One region of the Peribacillus sp. NPDC046944 genome, then DNA from elsewhere that is predicted to be linked to it. Evidence: riboswitches for the same ligand, from Rfam matches in the RefSeq annotation. Region 1 holds a riboswitch; the other holds the start of a gene.
What was found. Region 1 has a riboswitch for glycine ahead of gcvT (glycine cleavage system aminomethyltransferase GcvT). Riboswitches for the same ligand answer to the same signal wherever they lie in the genome.

Region 1 (15,190 bases):
ACAGGGAAGATCAAGGCGAAGAAATAAGGCCAATTGCCTAAACCTTCCATCTTATCCGGTTTTGAAACATATCATACTGTTCAATAGGGAACTCATGCTTAACAGGCCAAGCATGTTATTTCCCGAGATACATATGAATTTCACCAACTAAAAAACCCCCCGCCATCTGGCAGGGGTTTTTTCAGCATCATGCTTGATAACGAAGAATTGGTTTTCTAGCGGCCAATGTTTCATCCAGGCGTTTAATAACCGTGGTATGGGGTGCCTCCTGAACGATTTCAGGGGTTTCTTCGGCTTCCTTGGCTATTTGTATCATTGCATCTATGAAAGCGTCCAGTGTTTCTTTTGACTCCGTTTCCGTCGGTTCGATCATCATTCCTTCTTCTACATTTAACGGAAAATATATGGTAGGTGGATGATACCCAAAATCAAGTAGTCTTTTCGCAATATCTAATGTACGGACTCCCAACTGCTTTTGCCTCCGACCACTCAATACAAATTCATGCTTACAATGGCGATTATATGGCAAATCGAAAAATGGTTCCAAACGTCGCATCATATAATTTGCATTGATGACGGCATTCTCCGTAACGGCCTTAAGTCCATCCGGTCCCATTGACCTTATGTACGTATAAGCCCTTACATTGATGCCGAAGTTCCCATAATAGGGTTTGACCCTTCCAATGGATTGTGGACGGTCATAATCAAGGACAAACTGATCGCCCTCTTTTGTCACGATCGGTTTAGGCAAATAGGGAATTAAATCCGACTTCACCCCAACCGGACCTGAACCAGGTCCTCCTCCGCCATGGGGTCCAGTGAATGTTTTATGGAGATTTAAATGAACAACGTCAAAACCCATATCTCCTGGACGCACTTTGGAAAGAACAGCATTCAGGTTAGCCCCGTCATAATATAGCTTTCCACCGGCATCATGGACAAGTTGTGCCATCTCCAGGATGTTCTCTTCGAATAAGCCTAATGTATTTGGATTTGTAAGCATTAATGCTGCTGTATCTGGTCCTACCACTCGCTTCAAGTCTTCAAGGTCCACGAGCCCGAATTCATTGGATTTCACCGTAATCGTCTCTAGTCCGGCAACTGTTGCCGAAGCCGGGTTCGTTCCATGGGCCGAATCGGGGACGATGACTTTCGTACGGTTTACATCTCCATTCGCTTCATGGAAAGCCCTGATCATCATGAGCCCAGTCCATTCACCATGCGCCCCAGCAGCAGGCTGCAAGGTCACTTGATCCATTCCTGTAATTTCCGTCAAATGTTCCTGAAGGTCAAATAACAACTCTAGGGCACCTTGGACGGTTTCTGGGTCCTGGTATGGATGGATATGGGCAAAACCATTGTACCTGGCGACATTTTCATTAATTTTCGGATTATATTTCATCGTACAGGAGCCGAGTGGATAAAACCCAGAGTCCACTCCATGGTTCCGTTTGGATAAAGCCGTATAATGACGCATGATATCAAGCTCGGAAACTTCCGGAAGCTCGGCTTCCTCCGTACGTATATATTCCACAGGCAGGATTTCTTCTAGTGGAGTATCCGCTACATCCATTTCAGGAAGGCTATACCCGATTCGACCGGCTGTACTGATTTCAAAAATGAGTGATTGATCTTGATTATTCATAGTTGATCCCCCAGTTCCTGCGCAAATGCATCGATTTCTTCTTTTGTTCTTAGTTCCGTTACAGCCACTAGCATATGATTTTTCAACTCGGGATAAACGGAGCCCAGGTCAAAACCACCAATCATTTCTTTTTCAAAGAGCCTCTTATTGATATCTTTGTAGGGAAGAGGCAACTTAATGACAAATTCATTAAACGAAGGTCCTTCAAAGACCACTTCAATTCCTTGTGCTTGGAGCGTCTTTTTTGCGTAATGGGCTTTTTGAATATTCTGGACGGCCATTTCTCTGACGCCTTTTTTCCCTAGAGCAGTCATGGCTACAGAGGCTGCCAATGCGTTCAATGCCTGATTGGAACAAATATTGGATGTAGCTTTGTCACGGCGTATATGTTGCTCACGTGCTTGGAGCGTCAGTACGAAGCCCCGTTTTCCATCCTCATCCACTGTCTGACCGACTAAACGGCCCGGCACTTTCCGTAGCAGTTTTTTCGTGACCGCGAAATATCCGCAATGAGGTCCGCCGAATGCGGCTGGAATGCCGAATGGCTGAGCATCACCCGTCACGATATCGGCACCGAGTTTTCCCGGCGGAGTCAATGCACCAAGTGCAAGCGGATTACTCGATACGATAAACATCGATTTCACGTTATGTATGATTGCTTCCATTTCCTTCAACGGCTCGATGCGTCCAAAGAAGTTGGGGTACTGTACGATGACGCCTGCAATATCATCCGAAGCCAGGTCTTTTAAAGCAGCAATATCTGTGACTCCGTCTTTATGAGGAATCTCGATGACCTCCACCCGTTGACCCTTTGCGTAGGTTTTCACCACTTCCCTTGATTCAGGATGGACAGTAGATGATAATAGAATCTTTTTCCGGCGCGTTTGTCCGGCAGCAAGCATGGCCGCTTCGGCTAAGGCTGTTCCACCGTCATACATCGAGGAATTCGCCACCTCCATACTCGTCAATTCACATATCATCGTTTGATATTCAAAGATGGCCTGAAGCTCTCCTTGAGAAATTTCCGGTTGATAGGGAGTGTAGGCTGTATAAAACTCCGAACGGGATAGGACGTGATCGACGATGACAGGTGAATAATGATCATACACACCAGCCCCAAGGAAAGATGCATAGTTTTTCAAATCCGCATTTTTGGAAGCCAGTTTTGATAGTTCCTTCATTAAAGCTGGCTCTGATTTTGCTGGTTTTATGTCATATTCACCTTGAAATCGGACATTTTCTGGTATATCGCTGAAGAGATCATCGACGGATGTGACCCCTATAACTTCCAACATTTCTTTTTTATCCTGCTCTGTCATCGGTAAGTAACGATGTTTCATCTTATGGACCATTCCCTTCTATTTTCGTGTATTTTTATAAAAAGGTGTTTGGATAACAATGGCTTTCAGTCTCTTAGAACGGATTTCCACTTCTACTTCCGTGGATAGACTTGAGTGATTCTTATCGATAAGGACCAATCCTACATTTTTATTCAATGTTGGTGACTGAGTCCCTGTCGTCACTTCGCCAATGAGTTTCTCCCCGTTATATACTTTATAGCCATGCCGAGGTATGCCTCTGTCAATCATTTCGATGCCAACAAGCTTACGTGGTGCCCCTTTTTCCTTTTGTTCGGCAAGCACGGCTTTCCCAAAAAAGTCTGACGCCTTATCCGGTTTAACCGCAAAACCAATCCCCGCTTCGATTGGGGTGATATCCGGCGAAAGCTCTTGACCATAAAGCGGTAGTTTTGCTTCGAACCGAAGGGTATCACGGGCCCCCAGTCCAATCGGTTGTATCCCATCATCTTTACCAGCTTCCAAAATTTTTCTCCAGAGAGCTGGACCATCCTCACTTCGGCAATATATCTCGAAACCATCTTCCCCCGTATACCCTGTACGTGAAACCATCGTGGATATATTATGAATGTGGACGTCTTCTTTAAATTTAAAGAAGCCAATCGTGCTTAAATCGGTTTGGTCGGTAATCTTCTGCAATACTTTCTCCGCTCGAGGACCCTGCAGAGCAAGTTGCGCATAATCGTTTGAAACATTATTGATGCTGACACCTTCCATACCATTCGCTTGAAGCCAATTGAAGTCTTTCTCGATGTTGGCTGCATTGACCACAAGCAGATAATCCTCTTCCGCTTTTTGGTAAACGATAAGATCGTCCACGGTCCCCCCATTTTCATAACACATGGCTGTGTATAGCGCTCCGCCCTGTTTCAGCTTGGCTACGTCATTCGTCAGCATCTTTTGTAAAAAAGAAAGGCTCCCGAAACCTTTTACCTCAATCTCTCCCATATGCGACACATCAAATAAGCCACCTCTTGTACGCACAGCTTCGTGTTCATCTTTTATGCCGGTAAACTGCACAGGCAGTTCCCACCCACCAAAATCGATCGTTTTTCCACCGTGCTCACTGTAAACCTCGAATAATGGCGTTCTTTTTAAATTGCTCAAAAAATGACCTCCTTCAATTTTTTTGCTTGTTCTCTTTCACCTGATATTCCTTAAAAAAAGACACAAAAAAGGACAGAGAAAGCCAAAATGGCTTTTTCTCTGTCCTGAAACCTGAAAGTTTACCTATTATTATAGGTTTTCCCCTTTGGTGGCCGTCATTAAATAATTGGCGCTCTCCAGAGTCGCGTCCGATAAGAGTTCATTTGCCTGAGAGATTCACTGCTAAGTTTGCTCCTTCGGCGCTACATATGTAGATGGTAGTCTCTCCCCTTATCCTCACCCGCATATTGATGGAAAAGACTGAAAATTCCCCACCTGATGGTCATCCATTTGCGTGAAATGGGTACCAATCTGCTCATTGTTGATCTTTGGATAAAGCACTATCCAAATGCTAATACTATAATAACTAAAATTATTATCCAAGAAGAATATTTTCCTTCTAACTTCATTACTATTGCAATTTTCTAAATATATTTACATCCTACCCTAAGATACTTTACTCTGCAATAACTTTCGTGGAGAAAGATTTTATTAACCTATAAAAAAGTTCATGGTCTAAAGAAACTAAGAAAATTATGTTTTAAGAAGGAGCAAGAATCAATGAAAATCAATATATCCTTCAGTTCTGATTGGAATGATGAATTTCTGCAAAAGATGGAAAACGACGGTCCATGGGGAAATTGGGATCTTTATAAACTGGCCATCCAAATGGAAGAGAACCTAATTATTCCTGATTTCGAAGGCTTGCAAGCGCCTAAGCACCTTCAACAACTGACTCCCCTTCCCCATCAATTAGAGGCTGCACGTCAGGTGGTTGAACAGATGAATGGCAAAGCCATATTGGCTGATGAGGTCGGTCTTGGTAAGACTATCGAAGCGGGATTGATTTTAAAAGAATATATGATTCGGGGACTGGTTAAAAAGGTTTTGATCCTTGTACCCGCATCACTTGTCACCCAATGGGCTTTCGAACTGAATACGAAGTTTCATATTCCTGCAGTCGTTCAAAGGAAGAGTTATGTATGGGAATCATGCGATATCGTCATATCCTCCATCGATACGGCTAAGCGAGCCCCCCATCGGGATATCATTTTCAATCAAGAATATGACTTTATCATTATTGATGAAGCTCATAAACTTAAAAATAATAAAACGAAAAATTATGAATTTGTCCAAAATCTTAAAAAGAAATTCTGTTTGTTGCTGACTGCTACACCCATTCAGAATAAAATCGAGGAAATCTTTAATCTCGTTTCATTATTAAAGCCTGGGCACCTAGGAAATGCCGCACTCTTTTCCGAAAAATACAAAGGGAAAGGCCGGAACATTCTAGAAGATGAGCACTTAAAGGAGCTTGTCAATACGGTCATGATAAGAAACCGACGTGCCGATACTGGAATTGAATGGACGAAACGGCGTGTAGAGACAATCATTATTGAATTTTCACCAACTGAACAAGCCTTGTATGATGCCGTAACGAAGTTTAAACCAATATCAGACGGAACAAAAGGAAGTGCTTTTTCTTCACTCACCCTTCAAAGGGAAGCATGCAGCAGCCGAGAAGCAGTCTACTATACATTGAAGAATATGAAGGAAAAATACAAAGAACCATCGGCTGACTTTGAAGCAAGATTAGATGATCTGTTTGAGAAAGTAAACCTCACCGAACAAAATTCAAAGGCAGAGAAGGCTTTGGAACTTATTAAGAAAATTGATGACAAGGTCATTATTTTCACCGAATATCGCGCTACACAGCTTTATCTACAATGGTACCTGCAACAGCATGGCATTTCATCCGTTCCATTCCGCGGAGGGTTTAAGCGTGGTAAAAAAGATTGGATGAAGGAACTATTCCAGAAGAAAATCCAGGTATTGATTGCCACCGAAGCCGGAGGAGAAGGAATCAACCTACAATTTTGCCATCACTTGATCAATTTTGATTTGCCTTGGAATCCAATGAGGTTGGAACAAAGGATTGGACGGATTCATCGACTTGGTCAAGAAGAAGACGTCATGATTTATAACTTTGCCACTAAAAATACAGTCGAAGAGCATATTTTGAAATTGCTTTATGAAAAAATCCACTTATTTGAAAAGGTAATTGGAGAATTGGATGATATTTTAACGAAGTTGGATTTTAACAATATCGAGGAATATTTAATTGATGTTGTCGGAGAGTCCAAATCAGAAGGAGAAATGAAAATTAAAATGGATAATTTGTCTTCCATGATTCAGTTCGCACAAGCTATGAAGGATGGTGAAATCCATGCAGCAACAGGAAATTCATGATTTTTTAATAACCTACTTTCAATCCAACGCATGTGAGGTGTTGGAAAATACCTCTTCATATCTCACTGTTCAGTTAACGATCGAAATGGATAAGGAACTCATGAACAGACCTTTTTATTGGCACTATCTCGAAAAAACCGGTGGGATACCGAATCCTGGCATGCTTACGTTCATCACCCATCCCGAACTGGCACCGCCTGATTTGAAAGGGGAAATCATTCATTTTGGTTCGCCACGGCTCCACCAAATTATCCAGTCGACCAAGAGGCTGGCAGGTTTCATCAGGCTTTTTGAGGATAGGCCTCCCTTAAAGACGGGCCAAAGTCCACTTTTTCCTTGGCTCACCCAAAATGTAAAAATCTCTTATCAGTGTGACAGAAAAAAAGATATCTTCATGTCCATAGGACTTAATTTAATTTCCGGTGAATTCATAGAAGGATTTCATGAGCGTCTCCTGTCGGTCAAGGTCACTCCCAAAATACCGGATTATTCTTTTACACTTTCCCCCTTGATCATGCCTAAAAGCGGGCTATCCAGACTCGATACATATATTCGTAAAAGCTTCGAGAATGATGATCATACCTGGGCGGAAGAAGCGATGGAACGGTGGCAGACAGACTTGAATCTATTGGAACATTTTTATAAGGATATGGAAGATAAAAGCGAAAGCTATTTTACTGAGAAACAGGCATTGCAGGCCCAATATGAGCCAAATATCCAAATTACCATCATCAATGGCGGGCTATTCTATTTATCCGACCAATCATTAGCATAATGGTTTCTTTACCAATCATTAAGAAAAGCAGATATCTATGAATTCAAGACATCTGCTTTCTTTTTTTGACTTTTTTTATGAACATGGACACGGCGAAAGGGACAATTCCAAACCAGTGAGAAACTCTAGGCTCCTTATCCTCTTTCCGATGACGGCGCTTTTCTTTTCTTTCTCTCTTGGTTAAATTGAAATACTGTACGATTTGCTGTGTAATATATTTGATATAAGCGTTCGTAGACATACATTATCACCCATGACCAAGTATGCCCCATATTCGTATTCCATATTCGTATTCACCATAAATCGACATGTTAGTCCTTCAGTTTTTCTATCCATTCTATCACTCTACCTAGTTTTTTATCATATAGAATGATGATTCGGCCTGCTCGCTTATTTTTGGTGATAGAAGAAAATTCGATATAGGCATATCGCACATCCTGCTTCGTTAACCTATAGTGAACATCACCATTAGGATAGGCGATTTCCCCCTGAATGCTTTTGGGTACCTCATCCTCCCATTCGGCTGTCACTTCATTAACGGCCAGATGCACTAAGTGATCGGAAAGTAAGGTCTCTTCTACTTCTTTATAAAATTTTTTATCAATAATGAATTGATCAATCATCAGTATCGTGAACATGATAAAAACACTAGCTATAATCATAACCATTGGGAATATGACTCCTTTTTGATTATTCATCAGCCACCAACTCACTTTTAATGAAGGGATGGAACCTTCGTATAAAGGTCTGACCTGCTTTATCCGTTATATTGAGCACGATGACGTTGCCATCCTTTTCAACCTTCACATTCGAAATGTTCTGGAGTATGACCTCATGGCCCTCCCCGTTAACCCGTCTTCTAAGCTTGTCATTATATTGCTCGATTAAAGACAAATCCTCTCCTGAAAGTAAATATAATTTATTCCCCACAACATCCTGGCTTTTGGAGCTTCTGACTTCCTGTTGCATTTGCAACGTAAAGATCTCCCACTCTTTAGGATGTATTCTATTTTTTGTTCCTATCTGGGATTGAATGATTGAGAAAAACTGGAGGATAAAAAGGGAAAGGGTCAGCAGGATCATTAAGGAAAAGAGCATTTCAATCATGGTAAACCCTTCACTTTTTCGCAACATCACAAATCGATTCATACTTCCCCTTTGCATTTTCATATCGGACACATCCTTCAACCATATCCGGAAACTCCTTTTGGACATTCCAGGTCAATTCATACGATTTTTCCTGGTACGTAATTTCTTCGTGGATAGCCTGTATTTCCCCATCCATATATGCCAACAATCTTTCATACAGCAAATGATGGGCATCCGCCCTCAAAACTACGTTCTTACGATTGGACATCGAATCTTCAAGAATAGGAAGCATGGAAATCACTAGGAATACACAAATGGAAAAAGAGGCTATCATTTCTAAGTAGACGTATCCTTTACTGTTTCTCAATCCTGAACCTCCCTTTACCGATATTGACCACCAGCTTGTATTTCCCTTTTGAAGTATCAATGGTCATCGTACCGGCTTTTGAAGCATTTCCATATTGATTGAAATAAAAAGAAGCCCCTAATGTCCCATTCATGAACTGTACGTCCGGCGGTATCTTTCTCTCTAGTATCACTTCTTCCTTATAAGAGTAAATCGTGTAAATATCGTTATCCACATAGAAATAAATCAAGCTTTCGTGACTTATTGCATACTGTTGTGCATAAAAAATATCTTCATTCAATTGATTAAGGAACATTTTATTTTGCATTCCCTTTGAAAAACTTGGATATAGGTTAAGGCCTAGAGTGCTTAATAGAATAAATACCACAAGGACAATCAGGGTCTCGGACATGGTGAATCCTCCGGAGGAAGGGCTATCCTCCCCGAATTTTCTACTCAACGACTGTAACCTTTCCTTTATTGTCAATGCTGATGCTGTCCCCATTCGGACAGGATTTCTGTTTAAGGTATCCTTGAGTTTCCAAATCATTAATACCGGAAGGCAACTTGGAATTGTCTATCTCATAAGCTTGGACTTGGGCCTGAACCATTTTGACAAAAGCCTCACACCCCTTAGAATGGATGGTCGATTGATGCTTCGTGATGTTCGGTATGGTGATAATCAGCAGAATCGAGATGACGAGCAATACAATAAGCATTTCAATTAACGTAAAGCCTTTTTCGTTAAAATATTTCTTCATATTAATCTGCTAATTACGAAAATAACAAGAATGCACTCAATATTTTCTGAGCAGATTCACCTCCCATTTTTTCTTGTACCTTATATTCCATCTAGTAGAGAAAACATCGGCAATAAGACAGCCATATAAATAGAAATAATCAATAGCCCGATTATAGAAAAAAGAAGAGGTTGTATGACTTTCATGATGGCGTTCATCCTCTCTTCAATCTTTTCCAATAAAAAACGGCTGTAATGGAGTAACTCAGAATCAAGCCTGCCATACTTTTGTCCATTCGCTGCGATAATCGACAAGTTCTTATCAAAGTACGGTTGCTCTTGAAAGATGGTTTCTAGCGACCTGCCCTCCATTAAATCATCTTTAATGATGGAGCAAAGCTTTTGATAAAACGGTTGCTGCTGGTTTACGGAGAATAATTTAATGCTCTGGTTAATAGAAAGCCCCCCAGCGAGGAGACCGCTGAACTGACTTGCAAAAAAATACGTTTCATACAACTTGATGAAGGGTCCTGCCAACGGAATCTTCATCAATAATCGCCGTTGTCTTAATGGGCATAGTTTGTCGAACCAGAATTGTTTGAATAAATAGAAGATAAGGAGCATTCCAAGTAGGATGAAGGGGATCAGCGGGAGGATGACTGAGGATGCAGCCAACACATTCAGGATCATATTCTGCTTAACATTCATCGTCTGAAAAATCGTCTGAAACTTGGGGAGAAGGACACTTTGCAGTACATAAAATACAATGCTCACAAAAAAGAACAGGAAAATCGGATAGATCATGAGTTTTTTCACTTTTTCTGTATCTTCCGTCCGTTTCTTCCAGTAGTCCCCTCCTTCCTTCAATGCTCGATCAAGGTCGCCATATTGTTCGCCATAAAATATAAAACTTACAAGCTCTGGATGAAACGTAAGATTCGTCAACACTTGATGCAAAGGGTGCCCACTCCTTAAATCCTGAATGGCCTGATTGAAATCCCCGGCCTTTTTCTTGGATTCCTGAAATTCCAGGAAGTGGATCGCCTCGGCTAAAGGATAACCATGAGCTAATAATTCGCCCAGCTTCGTTATAAAGACAGCTTGTTCTTTCAACGTCCATTTACTTTTTGGTTTCTTCGTAAACCAACCGTTCAAATTCATCGAGATTCACATAGCCCATCGCTACCGCTTTCCCAATTTCGTCTTTCAGCTGACGATAGGTGGCTTTCCCCTTTCCTTTTTCCTCTTTCGTCACCTTCAAGACTTCCGCTAGACTTTTTCCAGTCAGCAACTCATATACGCTGGCCCTTTTATTTCGGTAGGTCATGGAACAATCGGGGGCACACTCGCCCTCACAATGCGGGCATTTCAACTCCACCAGTCTTTGCGCCGTCACGCCAATTAAACTCTGTTCAATCTCCAGCCAGCTTACACCGAACTCTAGCAGCCTAGAAATGGCTCCTTGAGCATCCCTTGTATGCATAGTAGTGAGGATTAGATGCCCGGTCAATGCGGCCCGTACTGCAATCTTTGCCGTTTCGGAATCCCTAATTTCCCCGACCATGATAATATCGGGATCATGTCTAAGTGCCGCTTTTAAACCGACTGAATACGTAATGCCGGCCTTTTCATTAATTTGGACCTGTAACACTTTATCAGATTCATTTTCTATAGGATCCTCAAGCGTGATGACATTTCGGTTAATCATTTCTTGTGCATGATGAAGCAAGGAGTATAATGTTGTCGTTTTCCCACTTCCAGTAGGACCCGTGAAAATGATCATCCCATGGGAATGTTTCAAAAGCGCTATCAGTTTTTGAGCGGTATTGGGAAATAAGGATAACTGTTCTAGAGGTAGGATATTCTGTTGAGGAATTAAACGGATAACCAAACTCTCGGAGTGAGCTGTGGGTAGGGTGGAAAGGCGAAGTCCAACCACTTTATTGGCGAGATTGACGGTAATGGCTCCGCTTTGGGGCCTTCTTTTCTCGCCAATATCCATTGCGGCAAGAAATTTAAGATGGGAAATAAGCCTCTCGGTTTCAAAAAAGGATAGGGTTTCTTGTGGTACGAGCTTGTTGTCGATTCTAAATTGAATAAGTGGGCCTTCCTTGCGTGGTAAAACGTGGATGTCCGATGCCGAGAGTCTAATGGCACTGGTAAGGATTTTTTCTGCTGTTTTTTCAGTTGATATCAATCATTCATCACCTCCAGATTTTCTTGTAGTAGAATTTCGACGTTATAAGACAAATTCCTTCTAAATAAAAAAATTCTCGAAAAAAAATTCGAGAATAGACTTATATGCTCATTTTCAATTCTGAGTTATGGGAAACCAAATTTCGTAAAGCATCTTCATTATGACCAATCACTAACTTTTCACCGTCTATGAGAATCGGACGTCTCAATAATTTAGGCTCATTCGTCAATAGATGGAGTACATCGGAAAGCATCATCTCATCAATGTTCACGTTTAATTTTTTGTACGCTTCGCTTCTTGTTGCCAATACCTCATCCATTCCTTCGGTTGTTAATTCAAGTATTCTCTTCAATTCTTCTTCATTCGGTGTATCTTTGAATAAATGACGCTCATCAAAGCTAACATGGTTGGCTTTCAACCACTTCTTTGTTTTACGGCAAGAAGTACAACTTGGATAAGAATAGAAAGTTAATCGATTCATCCTTCATCACTCTCCGTTCACAAATTATTGTTTTTGATTTCCATAATGGAATTGTACAACATTTGTATAATGTTTGTATATACATTTGCACTATAAATCCAATTGAAATGTGAACTTTTTCTTAAATAAGGGAAATTTGTTCTTTCTTTCATTCCAATTTTTTTTGCCTGTATTATAATATAATTAGTTAAACTTGGAATTTTAGGAGGGCACAATGGAACAAACGTTAAGAATTACCAACGTATTAGCCGATCCAACCCGATATTATATCTATCAATATATCGTGAATAATCATCAAGGAGTCTCCGTCCAGCAAATTGCAGACTCCTTTGAAATCCATCCAAATGTTGCCCGTCTTCATTTATCAAAACTTGAAGATGTTGATATGCTTACTTCAGAGGCACGGAAAACTGGAAAAGGTGGCCGTCCGAGCAGGATTTACCACTTATCGGATAAAGTCATTCAACTTCATTTTCCTTTCAGGGATTATCAGTTACTTTCAAAAATTGCCATCCAGACTATGATGACACTCGGCGAAGCAGGCATACAGGCGCTCTATGAAACTGGAAAAACATTTGGAGAAGAGTTGATCCACCAACAAATCAAACTTAAATCAACCTCCATCGATGACTTGACCTTTGATGAAAAAGTCAACATGCTTAAAAATGCAGCATCAATTGCAGGGTTCTCTCCTGAAATACAGGCAGATGAGGCGGAAAATAAAATTCACTTCAGAATTTATAACTGTCCCTTTAAAGAAGTTGCCAAAGTTGACCCTAGCACTATCTGCACCATGCACAACTCCTTCTTAAAAGGAATGTTTGAGTCGTTGTTTACCAATATCCACATCGTGGAATTGGATAATATGATGGAAAATTGCGTAACATGTTCTTATAAGGCATCCATCCTCGCCTAGAAACAAAAGGCATCCTTTACATTACCTTACAATTTCATTTATAATTATTTAGTATGAACACGACTAGACACAGGGAGGTATTCAGATGGAACGCATGTTTAGAGTTTGTGGATTTTGGACAGGGGTTATGGCAATTTTCTTTTATCTTGGCGATATGTACCAAACATCTTTACTTTTCTTCGCACAAACCGGATTTTTTGTACTATTGAGTTACCTGAAGTTGTCTGAACGCATGTATATTTACGTTTTCGGTGCCTATCTTACCGTTTTCTTTGCAGGATTTTCCTACTGGAGCGTATTTATGATGACCCCAGGCGCTGCACATTAAGAGCAAAATACATAACCCATGGACTCTTGGTCCATGGGTTTTATCATGTCTCATTCACGAAACAATTTCACCTTTTCGTCTATATTCTTTGTTTGTACTAAAACCCTAAAGTATTCACTTTGGCCTCCAGGCATGATTAAGCTTCGTATCGCACGGTTACGCTTAGCATGTTCGGAGAATGGGTTTGTTCCTTCGTGATCCCTCAGCCCTTCAAGAATTCCCCCTTTCAGTAAAAAGTCCCGTTGCACCAGGAGATCTCTCAAGGATAGACCCCGGTTAGTCCCAAGTTTGATTAGGGTATCAAAATGGATATGCGTAGTCAGATCCGCTTCCCCTGGTCGTTGGAGTATGTCATTGACCATGTTATGTTGATAAAAACCTCTTAAGCTACCTTGCTGATGAGCTGGTTCGCCCCATTCCAGTTCCGTATAGCCATAATCAAAGGTAAGGAGGATACCCGCATGGAGGCGATTAACGATTCTCTCAAATTCCTCTACCATCTTTATAGGTACCTCATAACGCTGATTTTCTTTCAATGCAATATTATGCTCCTCCAGGTAGGAGTGGATTTCCTGATTTTCAAGGGATTCCTTTATTTCCACTAATTTATCTTCTTTCACCGTGATGAATATTTCTACAAGCTCTCCATTTTTCTTTTCGATAACATGGACCGGCAATGCATCAAAAAGTTCATTAGAAAACAAGATTCCCTTCACTATTGGGAAGTCTTCGAGATCAGTGGCAATAACGACCTGTTCGCATGGACGTATCCGCATTTGTTGCAGTTTCCTATGATAAGGACTGCTATCCACTAGGATATATGTAAAATCCTCCCACAGCATTGGTTCTTCTTCTCTTATATACTTGAGAATGTCATGGGCCAGCTTTCCATTTCCAGCCCCCATTTCAACGACACAAGGCGGCAACCCCCTTTCCTTCATTAAGAAGACAAACCACCTAGCAAGGGTCCTACCAAATGCATCGCCAACATTACCAGATGTATAAAAGTCACCGTTCATACCAATCTTCTCTTTTTCACGCATATAATAGCCTAAAGTAGGTGAATAAAGAACAGCTTCCATATAGTCCTGATAGGATATTTTTTTATGTGGACTATTTCCTATCAGTTCATACAGGAACTTTTCCAAATTCCCACCTCCTTTTTTCGAGTACCTTCAGTATAATTACACGAGTCAAAATATTCAATCAATTATAATTCAAAGAAAAACAGGTACCTGATCCGGCACCTGTAGCATCTCTTATTTCAGAAAGGGATTCGTATTCTTTTCATCTAAAATGGTCGTAATGGGACCGTGCCCTGGAAAGACAATTGTATCATCAGAAAGGGGCAATAATTTCGTATCAATACTTTTTAAAAGCACTGATTCACTGCCACCTATCAAGTCCGTTCTTCCTACACTTCCCTGAAACAAGACGTCCCCGGAAAAGAGAAGCCGCTCTTCCTTTGCATAATAGGAGACGCTGCCCGGCGAGTGCCCCGGTGTTTCAAGCACTTCAAAAGTGAATCCGCCAATAGTAAGCTCCTGTTCGTTGGCAAGGATATGGTCAGCCGGCTTCATGCGCATCGGATTATCGGGGAACCAGTTCTGTGAACCATTCAGGGCAGGGTCAAGCAGCCATTTGGCCTCCCTTTCATGGATATACGCAGGAATTTCATAATGATCGCGGATGGCATCCAGTGCTCCGATATGATCAAAATGCGCGTGGGTTAATAAAATGGCCAGCGGTTTAAACTTTTTAGTTTGTATGTACTGAATTATTTTCTGCGGCTCCTCGCCCGGGTCAATAATTAAGCAATTCTGTCCGTCGGAAACGATATAACAATTCGTTTGCAACGGTCCTAGAGGTATTTGAGTCCATTTCATCTTCAACAACTCCCATATTTTCATTACCCTTATC
Region 2 (15,190 bases), on a different contig from region 1:
TACCTCCTGCAGTAGGGCGCTCGTTTGCCAAATTGATCCCAGGTATGGCAACCATTTTCATCATCGGGGTGTTCGGCTTGCTTTTCCGTATCGCGACGAATGGCCAGATCGTGAATGACTGGTTAAGTAAAGTGATCGTATCTCCGATGCAAGGGGCCGTGGATTCACTTCCATTTGCCATCCTTCTTGTCTTTTTCGTCCATATTTTATGGATGGTGGGATTGCACGGACCGAACATCCTTGGTGGAATCACGACACCGCTTTTTGAAAGTTCAGGCGTAAAGAATATTGATCTGTATGCAAAAGGTATTACAGATATGGACCAATACGGCGTCTTGGCCGGCTCATTTCTTGATGCTTTTGTTTATCTAGGTGGATCAGGCGGAACGATGGGCTTGATCATTGCGATGATCATAGCCGGTAGAAGGCGGTATAAACAGATGATTGGGCTTGGTGGGGCCCCGGGACTTTTCCAAATCAACGAACCGATTCTTTTCGGGCTTCCCATCGTATTGAATCCAATCTGGTTGGTTCCATTTGTTTTAGGACCTATCATTACTACAGTCATTTCGTACTTAGCGGTGAGCAGCGGTCTGGTATTCCCGATTGTAGCCAAAATCCCATGGGTGACCCCGCCGATTGTCGGAGGATTTTTGGCAACAGGTGGCCATGTTTCGGGGGCTGTCCTGGCAGGAATCAATCTCGTCATTTCAACCGTAATCTACTTGCCATTCGTGTATGCCCAAGTGAAAATCGATTCGAAAAATAAAACGGAGCTTACTAAGGATTCGGAATCAGAATCAGTAAGTCTTTAAGAAAGAAGTGGGAACATGGAAAAAGAAGAATTATATCAGTTATCCTTCCAACTTGTTTTACACAGTGGAAATGCAAGGAGCTTTGCGATGGAAGCCTTGCAAGAAGCCAAGAAAAAAGATTTCGAAGCAGCCAGGCAGAAGATAGCGGAGGCGGAGACGGAATTATTGCAGGCGCATAAATTTCAGACCCAGTTGATTCATGCGGAAGCGGGTGGCGAGAAATTAGACATCCCGATTATCCTGATACACGCACAGGATCATTTGATGACGGCGATGACTTTGAAGGATTTGGCGGTTGAAATGATTGATATGAGAGAAGAGTTTCTTGGAGCCAACAAGATCAAGGAGGGGACAGCGGAATGAGTAAGGGGTTGAAAATCGTTACGATAGGTGGAGGTTCAAGTTATACGCCGGAACTGATTGAAGGATTCATTAAATATTACAAGGAGCTTCCTGTGAGAGAAATCTGGCTCGTTGATATAGAAGCTGGCAAGGAAAAGCTTGAAATCGTCGGCGGGCTGGCAAGACGGATGGTGGAAAAAGCGGGAGTGCCGATTGATATTCACTTAACGCTTGACCGAAAAAAAGCTCTAGAGGGTGCCGACTATGTCACGACCCAATTACGGGTCGGGCAGCTGGCTGCCAGGGCACTTGATGAGAAAATTCCGCTGAAGCATGGGGTCATCGGTCAGGAAACGAATGGACCAGGCGGGTTGTTCAAAGCATTTCGGACGATTCCTGTCATTCTTGACATCGCCCGGGAGATGGAAGAGATTTGCCCGAATGCCTGGTTGATCAATTTCACAAACCCTGCCGGCATGGTCACGGAAGCGGTTCTGCGTCATAGCAACATCACTAAAATCGTCGGTCTATGCAATGTGCCGATCGGGATGGAACGTGGTGTCGCCGAGTTGATGAAGGTGGAACCGGACCGGGTGCGAATTGATTTCGCCGGATTGAACCATATGGTATACGGGTTGGATGTATTCGTGGATGGAAAGAGCGTGAAAGAGGAAATTATCGATATGATTTCAGACCCGGATAAAGCGGTGACGATGAAGAATATCCATGCGATGGGATGGGAGCCAGAATTCCTTCGTGCATTGAATTTATTTCCTTGCCCATATCACAATTATTACTACAAAACGGGAGATATCCTGGCTCAAGAGCTGAAGGATGCAGAAAATGGGGAAACAAGGGCTGAGGTCGTACAAAAGCTGGAAACGGAACTATTTGAACTATATAAAGACGTCGATCTAGACATCAAGCCACCACAGCTTGAAGAACGGGGCGGCGCTTACTACAGTGACGCCGCGGTGCGGTTGATCCATTCCATGTATACGGATAAACGTGATATACAGGCGGTCAATACGATGAATTATGGTGCGATTGAAGGAATCCCGTACGATTCAGCCGTTGAAGTGAGCTGTGTGATTACGAAGGATGGTCCAAAACCGATCACGGTAGGTGAATTACCGGTAGCCGTTCGCGGACTCGTCCAGCAAATTAAGTCCTTTGAAAGGGTGGCTATCGAGGCTGCCGTAACAGGCAACTATGATACGGCCCTGCTTGCGATGACCATCAACCCACTAGTTCCAAGTGACCGGGTGGGGAAATTGATTCTGGATGAAATGCTCTTGGCGCATAAGGAATTTTTGCCGCAGTTCTTCGAGAATAAGGAATTACAAGGAAGTTTTCATGATTGAAGTGCTGGTCAATGCTGATGATTTCGGGTTTTCGCGGGCTGTGAATTACGGCATATTGAATAGCCACAAAAATGGAATAGTCAATTCGGCGACCATGATGATGAATGCAAAAGCGACCGATCATGCCATCAGAATTGCAAAAGATCATCGCACGCTTAAGGTGGGCATCCATCTTGTCCTGACATGGGGACGGCCGCTGCTACATGATGTGCCTAGCCTTGTAGACAGAGAGGGAAACTTCAAAAAGCAAGATGAGGTATATGGGAACCCGGGTAGTATTTCCTTGGAAGAGTTGGAGAGGGAATGGTCTGCCCAGATTGATAAATTCATCGATTTGGGGATGATGCCGACCCATTTTGACAGTCATCATCATGTCCATGCGATCCCGGCCTTTTGGCCGGTCGTGAAAAAGCTTTCCGCCCATTATGGGCTACCAGTCCGAAAAGCGGGACCCCATTTTCAGGACATTGAAACAGTGACCGATACATTCCTTGACGATTTTTATGGGGAAAAGGCGGCCGTCGATTACTTTCAAACCCTTAACGAGCGGATTAGTGAGGGCAAAAGCGTGGAGGTCATGACCCACCCAGCCTACCTGGATGATGATTTGCTCCAGCATTCCTCCTACAATCAAGAAAGGCTCAAGGAAACGGCCATCTTGATGAAAGCCACATTGCCGGAAGGATTCATTCTCCGGTAATGATCGGTTCAGGAAGGCCCATGAAGACAAAAAAAGCAATCGGATCTCAGTTTTCACTGAGGTCCGATTGCTTTTTTTTATACTTCTTTAACCACTACGGGTTTAACTTCGGCAACTACCAGCTTCTTGAATGCGAGGCTGACAACCATCATCACGATAAAGTTCACAGCCAAGGCGATGATTCCGACATTCAGATCCTTTGCCGCTTGAGGCAAGGATGGGAACAGGGTGCCGATTGTCGATTGGCTGATGGTGATGTAGGTAACGATGGCCAATCCACAGATGATACCCGCTATTGCCCCATATTTATTGATAAAGTTCTTCTTTTTCAGGCTGAATAACAGGGACGGGAATAGTTGTGTAATGAAGCTATATCCCATCAAGATCAAAGCAGACATCGTTTCTCCGCCGTTTAAGGTGAAGTAAACGGATATGAGTGCAATCACGGGAACGAGTAACTTGGCCAAACGTACCACATGCCGGTCTGATGCTCCAGGATGGAGTTCCTTATAGACATTTTTCGCAAGGAGCGTAGAGACGCTCATCAACAGCATCGATCCTGGTACTAATGCCGTCAACATGCCAGCTGCACCGATGACTCCTATAAACCATGGATCAAAGGTCTGTATCGCAAGGCGCAATAAGGAAAGGTCCGCATCGGCGCCTTCCAGTCCCGGCACTTTCAAAATCGCTGCAAATCCTACAAAAAAGACAAATAGTAACATGAGCGTATACAGTGGACTGATGATGGCATTTTTACGAAATGTTTTTCCGCTCCGGGCCGTATAGACGGCACTGAATACTTGGGGCCACATGTAAAAACCAAATACGAGCAAGATGACGGTCGAGATGAACCACGAAACGCTAAGACCTTGTTCGGGCAGCGTCAGGAAACCTGGTTTGGCGGCATTTATGGTTTCGAACATCGGTTGAAGACCACCAAAGTAATGAATTGGAAGATAAATGCCCAGGAATGCGATGATGACGATCATCATGATGTCCTTGATGACGGCTGTCCAGGCTGATCCGTGAATGCCTGAAATCATGACATAAATGGTCAGGCTGATAGCTCCAAGCCACACAGCGGTGGACATGGAAATGGCGCCATATGATGCTTCGGAAACAATGATCCCTAAGCCTTTGAGCTGTACGACGACGACCGGAATCATCGATACCACGCCGACAAGGGCAGCAAGAATCCCTAGAGTTGGGCTCTTGTATTTGCTTACGAAGAAATCGGATTGTGACATAAGCCGATTTTCTTTTGCGTATTTCCAAATGGCCGGAAGTAGCCAATAGGATAAAACATAAGACAAGGTAATATAAATGAGGACGTATAAAGCGGGCGCACCCTTTCCATAAGCCCAGCCGCTTCCTCCAAGGAAGGAGAAGGTTGTGTAAATTTCCCCTGCCATCAATAGAAAGACGAATATGGCGCCAAAACCGCGGCCGCCCACCGTCCATTGTTCCAGGTTCATGTCTTTTCCTTTTGTCGAACGGATCCCAAGAAAAATCGATAAAAGTAAAAATGCTAAAATAATGATAAGAGCAATATTCATTCTTCTTCACCTTCCCGGTTCCTAGGATCCAACTTATACATGACGGCTAGAGTGACGGAAGTGAGCACGACCCACATCGCCATCCAAAACATATAAAAAGGCATCCCCAATACATAAGGTTCTACTTTATTAACAAAAGGAAGAAACCCTAATATGCCGATAAAAGGAACGAGTGTAAGAATATATAATACTTTCATGAAGCAACCCCTCCATTCTAAATATGTTTCACAGATTATGATGTTTTTCTAAAAAAATGTTTCCGTAATACCTAGTACCTTACACTAATTCGATAAAAAAATTAATAGTGTGGCAGAAAAAAATATTCGTCACGCTTCATTTTACTCTCTCATTTAATCACAGGAAAATGGGATAGGAAGGTAGACTTCCGTATCCCAAAATTCCTCGTTCATTTTTTTCGATAGTTATATATGACAACTAAAAGAATGAACCAAAGCGGTGTCAGCAATAATGACGGCCTGGTCGCCTCAGCAAACAGCATGACGATCAAGATGAAGACAAACAGCCCTAAGATTACATAGTTGATGAAAGGTGTTAAGGGAGCCCTGAAAGTGGACGTAGCCCTTAAGTCCGGCCGTTTTTTCGTATACCGGATATGGGAAATCAAGATGATGCTCCAGACCCATAGGAAGCAGATCGCACTAATCGTTGTCACGATGGTGAAAGCTTGCTCCGGTATGATTTTACTTAATAATGCCCCAATGGAGACGACGATGGTGGACGTAACCAATGCATTGCTCGGAACAGCACGTTTATTTAATTTCTTAAGTTTAGCAGGTGCTTCGTTATTGTTGCTCAAGGTATAAAGCATGCGGCTTGTTGAAAACAATCCACTATTCCCGGCAGAAGCGGCAGATGTCAACACGACGAAATTGATAATCCCTGCAGCAACCGGAATCCCGATCAAGGCGAAGACCTCCACGAATGGGCTGCTTGCGGCATCGAGCTGTGTCCATGGATTGACGCAAAGGATGACGGTGATGGCACCGATATAGAAAAGTAATATCCGGACAGGGATCTTATTGATCGCTGACGGGATATTTTTTTTCGGATTGGCGGTTTCGGCCGCTGTCACCCCAATGATTTCGACACCAACAAAGGAGAAGACGACTAGCTGTAGGGAAAGCAAAAAGCCGGATGCGCCGTTCGGGAACATGCCCCCATGACTCCAAAGGTTGTTGAGGGAAACGGTTCCTGTATCGGTTTGGAAACCAATGATGAGTAAGACAATTCCCACAACGATCAAGGCGACGATCGTGATGACTTTAATGAGGGAGAACCAGAACTCCAATTCTCCGAATAGCTTCACGGTCAACAAATTCAATCCTAGTAGAATCACCAAGCAGGCAAGTGCAGGGATCCATTGCGGAATGTCGAACCAATATTGCATATAGACCCCGACAGCGATGATATCGGCCATGGCCGTCATGATCCAACAGAACCAGTAGGTCCAGCCAGTCACGAAACCAGCCCACGGTCCGATGTATTCCGTGGCGAATTCGGTGAATGAGGAATATCCCGCGTTGGACAACAACAATTCCCCTAAAGCCCTCATGACGAAAAACAAGGCAATCCCGATAATCAGATACGAAAAGATAATGGAGGGTCCCGCCAACTGTATGGCTTTTCCGGATCCCAAAAATAACCCGGTCCCGATGGTTCCTCCTATGGCGATGAGTTGTACATGTCGATTTTTCAAATCCCTTTTCAATTCTTGTTTAGCCAATTTGTGCGCCCCCGTTGTTATAATTCTTGAATGTGAAGTACATGGTCCGTTGATTCCAATCGATCACCAGGGCAATGAATCTGTCCAGTTTAGTAGCGATTTCACTTCGTTTTTTTAGTGATGATTGAAAAAAGACAATAAAAAAAGAGATTGGAAGCTACCAATCTCGAAAGGTTAAAGAATAACAAATATTCGTTACTCTTCTGTCCTTTTGCCTGAGATTGTGAATCCTTCGGCGCTGCACGTGTGTACAGTCTCTCCAGAAGCTGCTCCTGCTATAGTGTGATCCATAGCATTCATCGCTTGCTTAGTATGTGGTTGTCAATAAATGATCGCTGTGAAAGATGAAATTCTTTTTGGCAACTCATTTATTCTTTTAAAATAATAATGGAATTCTATCACTATTTTGATTTTGGGTCAAAGGGATATATTGTAAATGTGGTGGGGGTGAATCTATATGACCAGTTTGATGCCCAAAAACGATGCGAACCCCGAATCAGTTTGATAAGAACATTTTTTCATAGTCCCTTTTAAGAATGGCCATGATGATCTCGTCCGAATATTTTCCGTTGAAATATAAAGACTCTCGTAAAATCCCCTCTTTGATAAAGCCAACTTTTTCATAGGCTCTAATTCCACGTAAATTATGGCTGAATACTTCCAGTTGCAGACGATTTAAAGATAATTCTTCAAAAACAAATGCTAAAACAAGTCGGATAGCTTCTGTACCATACCCTTTGCCCGTTAATTCAATGGCATTCATCGAAATTCTAAATCCTGCCTTTTTGTCCTCTTCGTCCATATCAGAGATGGATAATTCCCCGATCATCCGATCGCTTTCGTTTAAGCAAATGGCTAGATCATGGCGTGATGGATCTTCACGTACATTCTTTATATGACATTGAAGCTGCTCTAAAGTGAATATAGATTTTGTTCCTGTCATATACCGTATCTCCTCATCCTTTGTATTTTCTAAAAGGATAGGTGCATCCGATTCTTTTAAATAGCGGAGATAGATTCTTTCTCCTATTAATTTCATTGTCTTTCCTCCTCTCATTAACGTCGATACTTACTTTCAATAGTACATAGGATTTCTTCACACGTATAGGGAGAGAACCATTACCAATCATGTCCTCCTATCCATTGCTTCTAGACGGCCAAAAGTGTTTTTCCTAAAAGTACATTTGTATTTCTACGGAATATTTATTATTATAAGATAAGGAAATGCTTTTGTGGGTAGAGTTCTTTAGGAAGCATTGTAAATCTATTAAATTACTTATCTTAAATAAGGATTAGAGAATCGTCATTTTATGCTTGTACATCTGGGGGAGTTATCATGTCAAATAAAGAATTAACTAGAGGGCTAGAGGCACGTCATATTCAGATGATTGCCTTGGGCGGTACGATCGGTGTTGGGTTATTTATGGGATCTGCCAGCACAATTAAGTGGACCGGCCCCTCTGTCATGCTGGCGTATGCCATCGCGGGACTTTTTATCTTTTTTATCATGCGTTCGATGGGGGAAATGCTGTACCTGGAGCCTACTACGGGCTCATTCGCAACGTTTGCGAGTGATTATATCCATCCATTGGCAGGATTTGTAACTGCTTGGAGCAACTGGTTCCTATGGGTGTTGGTCGGCATGTCTGAAATCATTGCCGTAGGATTATATATGAACTTTTGGTTCCCTGAACTGCCGGCTTGGATTCCGGGAGTGGTGGCCATGGTCATCCTTGGCGCCGCTAACCTCATTTCCGTCAAATCCTTCGGTGAATTCGAATTCTGGTTTGCACTGATCAAGATCGTTACCATCATCTTGATGATCATTGCCGGTCTAGGTCTTATCTTTTTCGGGATAGGGAATGGTGGGGAGGCAATCGGCCTTTCCAATCTATGGGCTAATGGCGGTTTCTTTACAGGGGGATGGAAAGGTTTCTTCTTTGCCCTTTCCCTTGTTGTGGCATCTTATCAAGGCGTTGAACTTATCGGGATCACTGCAGGTGAAGCAAAGGATCCGAAGAGGACCATTACTAAAGCAATCCAAACGATCATTTGGCGTATATTAATCTTCTATATCGGCGCGATTTTTGTCATCGTCACGGTATTTCCTTGGAATCAATTAGATGAACTTGGAAGCCCGTTTGTATCGACCTTTGCCAAAATAGGCATTACCGCAGCCGCGGGCATCATCAACTTTGTCGTGATCACGGCGGCGATGTCAGGATGCAATAGTGGGATTTTCAGTGCAGGGCGCATGCTTTATACCCTTGCGCTGAACGGGCAAGCGCCAAAGATCTTTGCAAAAATATCGAAAAGCGGAGTGCCGGCCTATTGTACAATCGCTGTCATGTTGGGCTTGGCCATTGGTGTTGTCCTGAACTACCTGGCTCCACCGGAAATATTCCTGTATGTGTACAGTGCCAGTGTACTGCCGGGGATGATTCCATGGTTCGTGATTCTTATTAGTGAGCTTAGGTTCAGGAAGGTACGAGCTGAGGAAATGAAAAACCATCCATTCAAAATGCCTTTTGCACCGTATACCAACTATGCAACGATTGCATTCTTACTATTAGTATTGGTCGGCATGTGGTTTAACCCGAGTACGCGACTTTCCTTGATTGTGGGCATCGTTTTCCTAGCAATCGTTGTAGCCTGTTACTACCTACTGAAAATGGATAAGCGGGTACCGTTAGACGTGAAGGCGAAAGAGGATGTATCTGCGTAATATAGAGTGTCGGAAAAAGTTATGCTTCGTGCATAGCTTTTTTTGTTTGACCGATATAGTGAGGGGATTGACCGATAAAAGTGGCCATTTGACCGATAAACCTTCCAACTTGACCGATAAAATGAGAAATTGACTGATATATGTAATTTATTGTAATGTTGGGCGCTTGAATATAAGATGAAGAGAAGAAATATACATAAAAGAAGGTGATTCGATTGAGAAAAGTGGAGAGGATTTTTAGCATTAACTCTCTGGTTAAGGAATTATGGGAAAGCCAGCCGGATATGAGATTCCTTCAATTGTTGGATTGGATAGAATCGGAATACTCGAAACAGAATGGGGGCTTTGGGCAAGGAAATTTGTTCAAACGGGATTCATATCAAGCCGAGGAGCCTTTTTCTTATATCGATTTATTTTATCTTGAGGACGAGCTGTTAGAGAAGTTTTTATTGCAGTTGGTAAAGGATACTCAAACTAGGCTTAGGCTTGAGAAGGTTCAGGCTGAAAAAGGGAGTAAACATTGGATTCAGCAATTCGTAAATAACAGGCAAGGGGAATTGAACCATCTTATTTTGATGAGTTCGCCTTCCTTGCTGACTTTCCTTGCCAAAGAGCGGACCATCCAGTGGAAGTCCCCATTGCGGGAAACGGGTTACCAAGAATACAGAAATGAATTTTTGGAGCTTGAAAGTGTGAGAAGGGGCAGACGAATCGAGCTGGAGAAATATTGGCCAAGGATGGGTCCGCAATGGGATGGATATGCCACGGTGGCAGGGAAAGATGGTCAAAAAGGGTTTTTGCTAGTAGAAGCGAAGGCCCATTTGAAAGAAATGGCTTCATCGATACGGGCAAGGGATCTGGACAGTAGATTCCTGATAGAGAGTACCATGAAGGAAACAATGGAGGCGATGGGTTCCCGGGCCCCTATGGAAGTCTGGCTGAACCGTTATTATCAGTTGGCGAATCGTTTGGCTTTTTTATATATATTGAATGAGAAAATGGGGATTCCAACGTGGCTGGTCCTTGTGAATTTTCTTGAAGATGACACCCATATACCTACCGGTTCTGTGGAATGGGTAGAACATTACCAAGAAGTTTTTAGCGAAATGGACATTACATCCGAATCGAACCCATTATTTGATAAGATCGTCACGGTCTATCCAAGTTGTAATTGATGTGTGGGAAAACTTAGGGAGAGCATAATCATCGGCTCTCCCTTTGTTAATTGGTACTTATTGACAATGGTAAAAATATGAATTATACTTTTAATTAACCAGTGGTCAACAAGGAGGATATCATGTCACCTAGAAAATCCGTTACACAGGAATTAACACGGGAAATGATAATGGACGCAGCACGGAATCTCTTTGTGGCGAAAGGGTATCAGCATGTTTCCATGAGGCAGATTGCGAAAGAACTAGGGTACAGCCATGGCGCTCTTTACTATCATTTCAAGAATAAAGCGGAGTTGTTTTACGCGTTAGTGGAAGAACATTTCGCCATGCTCGATCAAAAACTGGATGATGTGATGCACCAAGCCATCCCAAATGGGGAAAAGCTAGAGAACATTCTTTTGGGCTTCATTGAATTCGGGCTGACCCATCAAAGCCATTATGAAATCATGTTTTTGATCAAGGACGAAGAAGTACAGAACTTCATCAATCAAGGGCCACACAAAACCTATGAAAAATTCGCCCAGATTATTTTCACTTTATGTGAGAACAAAGTTTCCATCCAGCATATTTACAGCATCTTTTTATCCTTGCATGGTTTTGTCACGCATTATTGCCGTCATGTCACGACGTATGAGGAAGTAAAGAATCTAGCTGTGTTGCACGTGAAATTTTTAACAAAATCAATTAGCTGATTTTTTTTTAACACGTATTGACCAGTGGTTAAATAAAAGGGAGGGCGTCCATTATGAAAAAAGCATTGGTAGTAGGAGCTTCGGGAGGAATGGGGTATTCAATCGTCAAGGAATTATCAAACAGGGGGATCTCGGTGACGGCCTTTGCACGCACCCGCAGTAAGCTGGAAAAACTTTTCGGAAATGATTCGAGTGTGACGATCCATACCGGAGATCTATTTCAAGTGGAGGATTTAGAAAGAGCAGCCCAAGGTGTTGACGTCATATTCCAATCAGCGAACATTCCCTATTCAGAATGGGATGAGAAGTTAGTGGTCATGATGTCCAATATTATGGAAGTGGCAAAAAAGAATGAAGCGAAACTTGCCTTTGTCGACAATATTTATGCCTATGGACGCAGTTCAGGGAAAAGCGTGACTGAAATGACGGTTAAACATCCCCACACGAAAAAAGGAAGCATCCGCCTGAATGTCGAAAACCTGATTAAGGAATCAAACATTCCTGCAATCATTGTTCACTTTCCTGATTTCTATGGTCCCAATGCGGAAAGTTCTTTACTGCATTATACGCTTAATCATGTCATTAAAAATAAGAAGGCCAGTTATGTGGGCGACCAAAGCATTGCCAGGGAATTCATATACACCCCGGACGGAGCAAAAGCCATCGTTGAATTGTCCCTTAACGAAGAAGCGTACGGTCAGAACTGGAATATACCCGGTCATGATGTGATTACTGGAAAAGAACTAATCAAGATCATTCGCGACATAACGGATTATCAAAAAGGAGTATCCACCATTTCAAAGAAGATGATTCAATTCTTGGGGATCTTCAACTCCCAGATGCGTGAAGCGGTCGAGATGTATTATTTGAATGAAGAACCGGTTGTGTTGAACGGGGAAAAATACGAAAAGCTGATTGGACCGGTGCCTCGGACTTCTTATCGTGAAGGGTTGATCGAGACGGTGGAGTATATGAAAAGCCATGCATGAAAAAAACACGGCGTAAGAACGCCGTGTCGGTAATCCCTATAATCAACCTTTCCCAGCTTCGAATCCAGGGTATTTGGTCATGCCGCCATCCGCATATAGTGTCAAGCCGGTGACGTAGCTGGATTCTTCGGATGCGAGCCAAACCGCACATGCAGCGATTTGTTCCGGTTTTCCGATATAGCCCATCGGAATCAGGTCGATGACTTCTTGTGTCGCCTTTGGATCATTGAATTTCTCGGCGTTAATCGGTGTATCGATCGCTCCAGGGGAAATGTTATTCACGCGGATTCCTTTTGGCGCATATTCAAGGGCAAGTGTTTCGGTCATCATTTTGACGCCACCTTTACTTGCTGCATAGTGAACAAAATGTGGCCATGGAATTCTGTCATGAACCGAAGACATATTGATGATGTTTCCTTTAATATCATGTTCTAACATATAACTGATTGCATCCCGACTTGCTAAAAACATGCCGGTAAGGTTGACGTCGATGACCTTTTGCCAATCTTCTAGCGTCAGTTTTTCGCTTGGCACTTCATTTTCAATGCCGGCATTGTTGATCATGATGTCGATGGTACCGAATGTATCCACTGCAAACTGAATTAATTTCTTCACATCTTCTTCTTTTGTAACATCGCCTTGAATGGCTGCGGCCTTCCCGCCTGAAGCTTCAATCGTTTGAATGATTTCCTTATAGTCGTTCTCTTCCGAATGATAATTTAAGACAACTCGTGCTTTTTCCTTTCCGAAGCGTTCCGCCATTGCTTTACCTAATCCTGTTGCGGCCCCTGTGATTACGACTACCTTGTTCTCTAAATCTGTATACATACTATATCCTCTCCCTTATTTATTCTTTTGTGAATCCAATCATGACGCCACCGGCGATGACTAAGATACAACCGATGATGACATAGGTCATTTGTTTCTTTGATTTTTTCTCTCCTAATAGGAAGATGCCGCCTAAAGTGGAAATGACGATACCCATTTGCGAGAATGAAAAGGCAATGGCAACGCCCACTTTTGGATTAGCGAGAAGGAGACCGATATTCCCGGTCGCCCACATGATCCCAGTTAAGATGTTGCGTCCGGCATATTTGTTGAATGGTTTATGTTTAATGGATAGAAGGAAAGCTGCAATAAACATTCCGATCGCTTGTGGCAAGATAGCCGACCACCCGTCAATGTCAAACCATCTGACGACGATGACATAGGTGACAAAACCAAGAGTGGAGACGATCAAGTAAAGGATTCCTTTTTTCATGCTGCCTTCATTTTTCCCTTTACTACCTTCATAGCTTGTCAGCAATACACCCGCAATCAAGAAAATGATGGCAATCACGCCAAGGATGATCGTCGAAGTGGTGTTCCACTCCTTAAAGACGATAACCGCAAAAAATGTATTTCCTAGTATTTGCAATCCGGTTGAAATGGGAACGGTTTTGGAAACGCCCATTTCCTTGACACTGTTGAACTGAAAAAGTTGACCGAACGCCCAGCCAATCCCTGAAATGATTCCGACAATCCAGATGAGGCTCGTCCATTCGGGAGGATTGATGACCGACATCACGATGGCAAACAATAAAGAGCCGATGGTGATACCGAGTGTTTGGTTATATGAGTTGCCCCCGAGTTTTTCGGAAACAAGTACCAAGCTTCCCCACGTTAATGCGGGGATAAGTGCATAGAGAAAACCTTCCACAAAATCCATCTCCTAAGTTACAAACATTTGTATTAATGAAAAGTACTAGTTATTTAGTTAGCTACTAATAAATTTCCCTTGTTTTCTAAAATGAAAACATTTTTTTAATATATTAATTTAGTTACATGATTCGTTTCTCCCGAATCAATGGGCTGAAAAATAAACCGGTTTATGGTATTTTTAATTAAAATTAGTTAGGAGTGGGAACATGACGACATTACATGAATGGTTTGAAAAGGGGATACCTGCAAAGGAATTTGTGGAGTCGATGAAAGTGAATAAGGAAGGCTTGCAATCCGTATACGAGCGTTTTTCCATTTCGGAAGAAGACCGTGCATTTTTCGAAGAAGTAAAAGGGAAAGAGCTGAGAGCGATTGTCATTACAGAAGATTGGTGTGGCGACGCGATGATGAATATCCCAATCCTTTTGAACATCGCACAGGCAGCGAATATTGATACGCGGATGATTCTGCGGGATCAAAACCTTGAGCTGATGGATCAGTATTTAACGAATGGAACGGCACGATCGATTCCCATCTTTATTTTCATCGATAATCAAGGGAAGGAAAAAGCGGTTTGGGGCCCTCGAGCACCTAAAGTACAGGAGTTCGTAATGGAATTGCGCAAGGATTTACCAGCTAAGGAAGACGAACATTTTGAAGCGGCACAAAAGGAGCTTTTTAAGAAAATCGGGGAATCTTATGCCCAAAACGAACAGCTTTGGCAAGAAGTGTACAGCAGTATTAAAGAAACATTGACGAAGGCGTAAACCACTTGCATCCCCGTTTTTAGCGGGGATGTTTTTTTCTTAACCTTACAAAGTTTTGATTCTTTCCTCTTTATTTTCAGTATGTGATGCGACCGACATGCCCAAAGCCGGGATAGCTGCCAGGGCAACGGTGATAGCGGATAAACTAAAAACCGTGAATAGCGAAGTTATTTTCAGCAATGGACCCGAAGAAGCCGTTCCAATTAAGAGAAATAGAATGAAGATGGGCGTGATGATGCCATTTGTTCTGCCGATGAATTTTTCTTCCACAAGTTTAATCATCATGGTGCTTAAGAGTATTTGCATGAACGCCATCATGAAGGCGGTGATGAATCTCATCGATGCCGTTAAAATAAAGGAAGTGGACAGTACTTCGATAACGGTGGAAAGGGCTAACAATAAAAACGTACCAACAAACGTCACCCTCACATGAAGACGATTAACTAAAGTGGCCGCGATGATTCCCCCAATCAGTAAACCAGCCCCTGCTGCAGCGGATAACCATTGAAGGGCTTCTTTTGGCAATTGTAGCCTATCCGTGATCAGAAAAACCTCGAGCGGTTGTACGAGGCCTGCTCCAAGACCCAAGAAACAAAAGGTCAGGGCGATTCTTTTCA

Region 2: linked by a shared signal. The riboswitch ahead of ACQKIC_RS05385 (amino acid permease) and the one ahead of gcvT (glycine cleavage system aminomethyltransferase GcvT) in region 1 are both predicted to bind glycine.

The regions. Positions count from the first base shown of each region.
Region 1 covers NZ_JBNNML010000003.1:113,774-128,963, forward strand. Annotated here, with positions in the region: gene ACQKIC_RS06150 (rhodanese-like domain-containing protein) at 1-27, shown strand, start outside; gene gcvPB (aminomethyl-transferring glycine dehydrogenase subunit GcvPB) at 188-1,645, opposite strand; gene gcvPA (aminomethyl-transferring glycine dehydrogenase subunit GcvPA) at 1,642-2,985, opposite strand; gene gcvT (glycine cleavage system aminomethyltransferase GcvT) at 3,004-4,110, opposite strand; glycine riboswitch at 4,208-4,292, opposite strand; glycine riboswitch at 4,296-4,390, opposite strand; gene ACQKIC_RS06170 (DEAD/DEAH box helicase) at 4,711-6,399, shown strand; gene ACQKIC_RS06175 (YqhG family protein) at 6,377-7,174, shown strand; gene ACQKIC_RS06180 (YqzE family protein) at 7,218-7,415, opposite strand; gene comGG (competence type IV pilus minor pilin ComGG) at 7,486-7,842, opposite strand; gene comGF (competence type IV pilus minor pilin ComGF) at 7,865-8,323, opposite strand; gene ACQKIC_RS06195 (hypothetical protein) at 8,292-8,630, opposite strand; gene comGD (competence type IV pilus minor pilin ComGD) at 8,617-9,021, opposite strand; gene comGC (competence type IV pilus major pilin ComGC) at 9,062-9,370, opposite strand; gene comGB (competence type IV pilus assembly protein ComGB) at 9,451-10,509, opposite strand; gene comGA (competence type IV pilus ATPase ComGA) at 10,469-11,545, opposite strand; gene ACQKIC_RS06220 (Spx/MgsR family RNA polymerase-binding regulatory protein) at 11,646-12,026, opposite strand; gene ACQKIC_RS06225 (helix-turn-helix transcriptional regulator) at 12,241-12,942, shown strand; gene ACQKIC_RS06230 (DUF2626 domain-containing protein) at 13,028-13,270, shown strand; gene ACQKIC_RS06235 (class I SAM-dependent methyltransferase) at 13,321-14,418, opposite strand; gene ACQKIC_RS06240 (MBL fold metallo-hydrolase) at 14,530-15,156, opposite strand.
Region 2 covers NZ_JBNNML010000002.1:487,725-502,914, forward strand. Annotated here, with positions in the region: gene ACQKIC_RS05355 (PTS sugar transporter subunit IIC) at 1-815, shown strand, start outside; gene ACQKIC_RS05360 (PTS lactose/cellobiose transporter subunit IIA) at 831-1,178, shown strand; gene ACQKIC_RS05365 (6-phospho-beta-glucosidase) at 1,175-2,521, shown strand; gene chbG (chitin disaccharide deacetylase) at 2,514-3,221, shown strand; gene ACQKIC_RS05375 (sodium:solute symporter family protein) at 3,299-4,780, opposite strand; gene ACQKIC_RS05380 (DUF3311 domain-containing protein) at 4,777-4,977, opposite strand; gene ACQKIC_RS05385 (amino acid permease) at 5,187-6,524, opposite strand; glycine riboswitch at 6,718-6,797, opposite strand; gene ACQKIC_RS05390 (GNAT family N-acetyltransferase) at 7,021-7,563, opposite strand; gene ACQKIC_RS05395 (amino acid permease) at 7,861-9,249, shown strand; gene ACQKIC_RS05400 (hypothetical protein) at 9,456-10,424, shown strand; gene ACQKIC_RS05405 (TetR/AcrR family transcriptional regulator) at 10,547-11,116, shown strand; gene ACQKIC_RS05410 (SDR family NAD(P)-dependent oxidoreductase) at 11,170-12,105, shown strand; gene ACQKIC_RS05415 (glucose-1-dehydrogenase) at 12,148-12,933, opposite strand; gene ACQKIC_RS05420 (GRP family sugar transporter) at 12,953-13,804, opposite strand; gene ACQKIC_RS05425 (thioredoxin family protein) at 14,013-14,573, shown strand; gene ACQKIC_RS05430 (MFS transporter) at 14,619-15,190, opposite strand, start outside.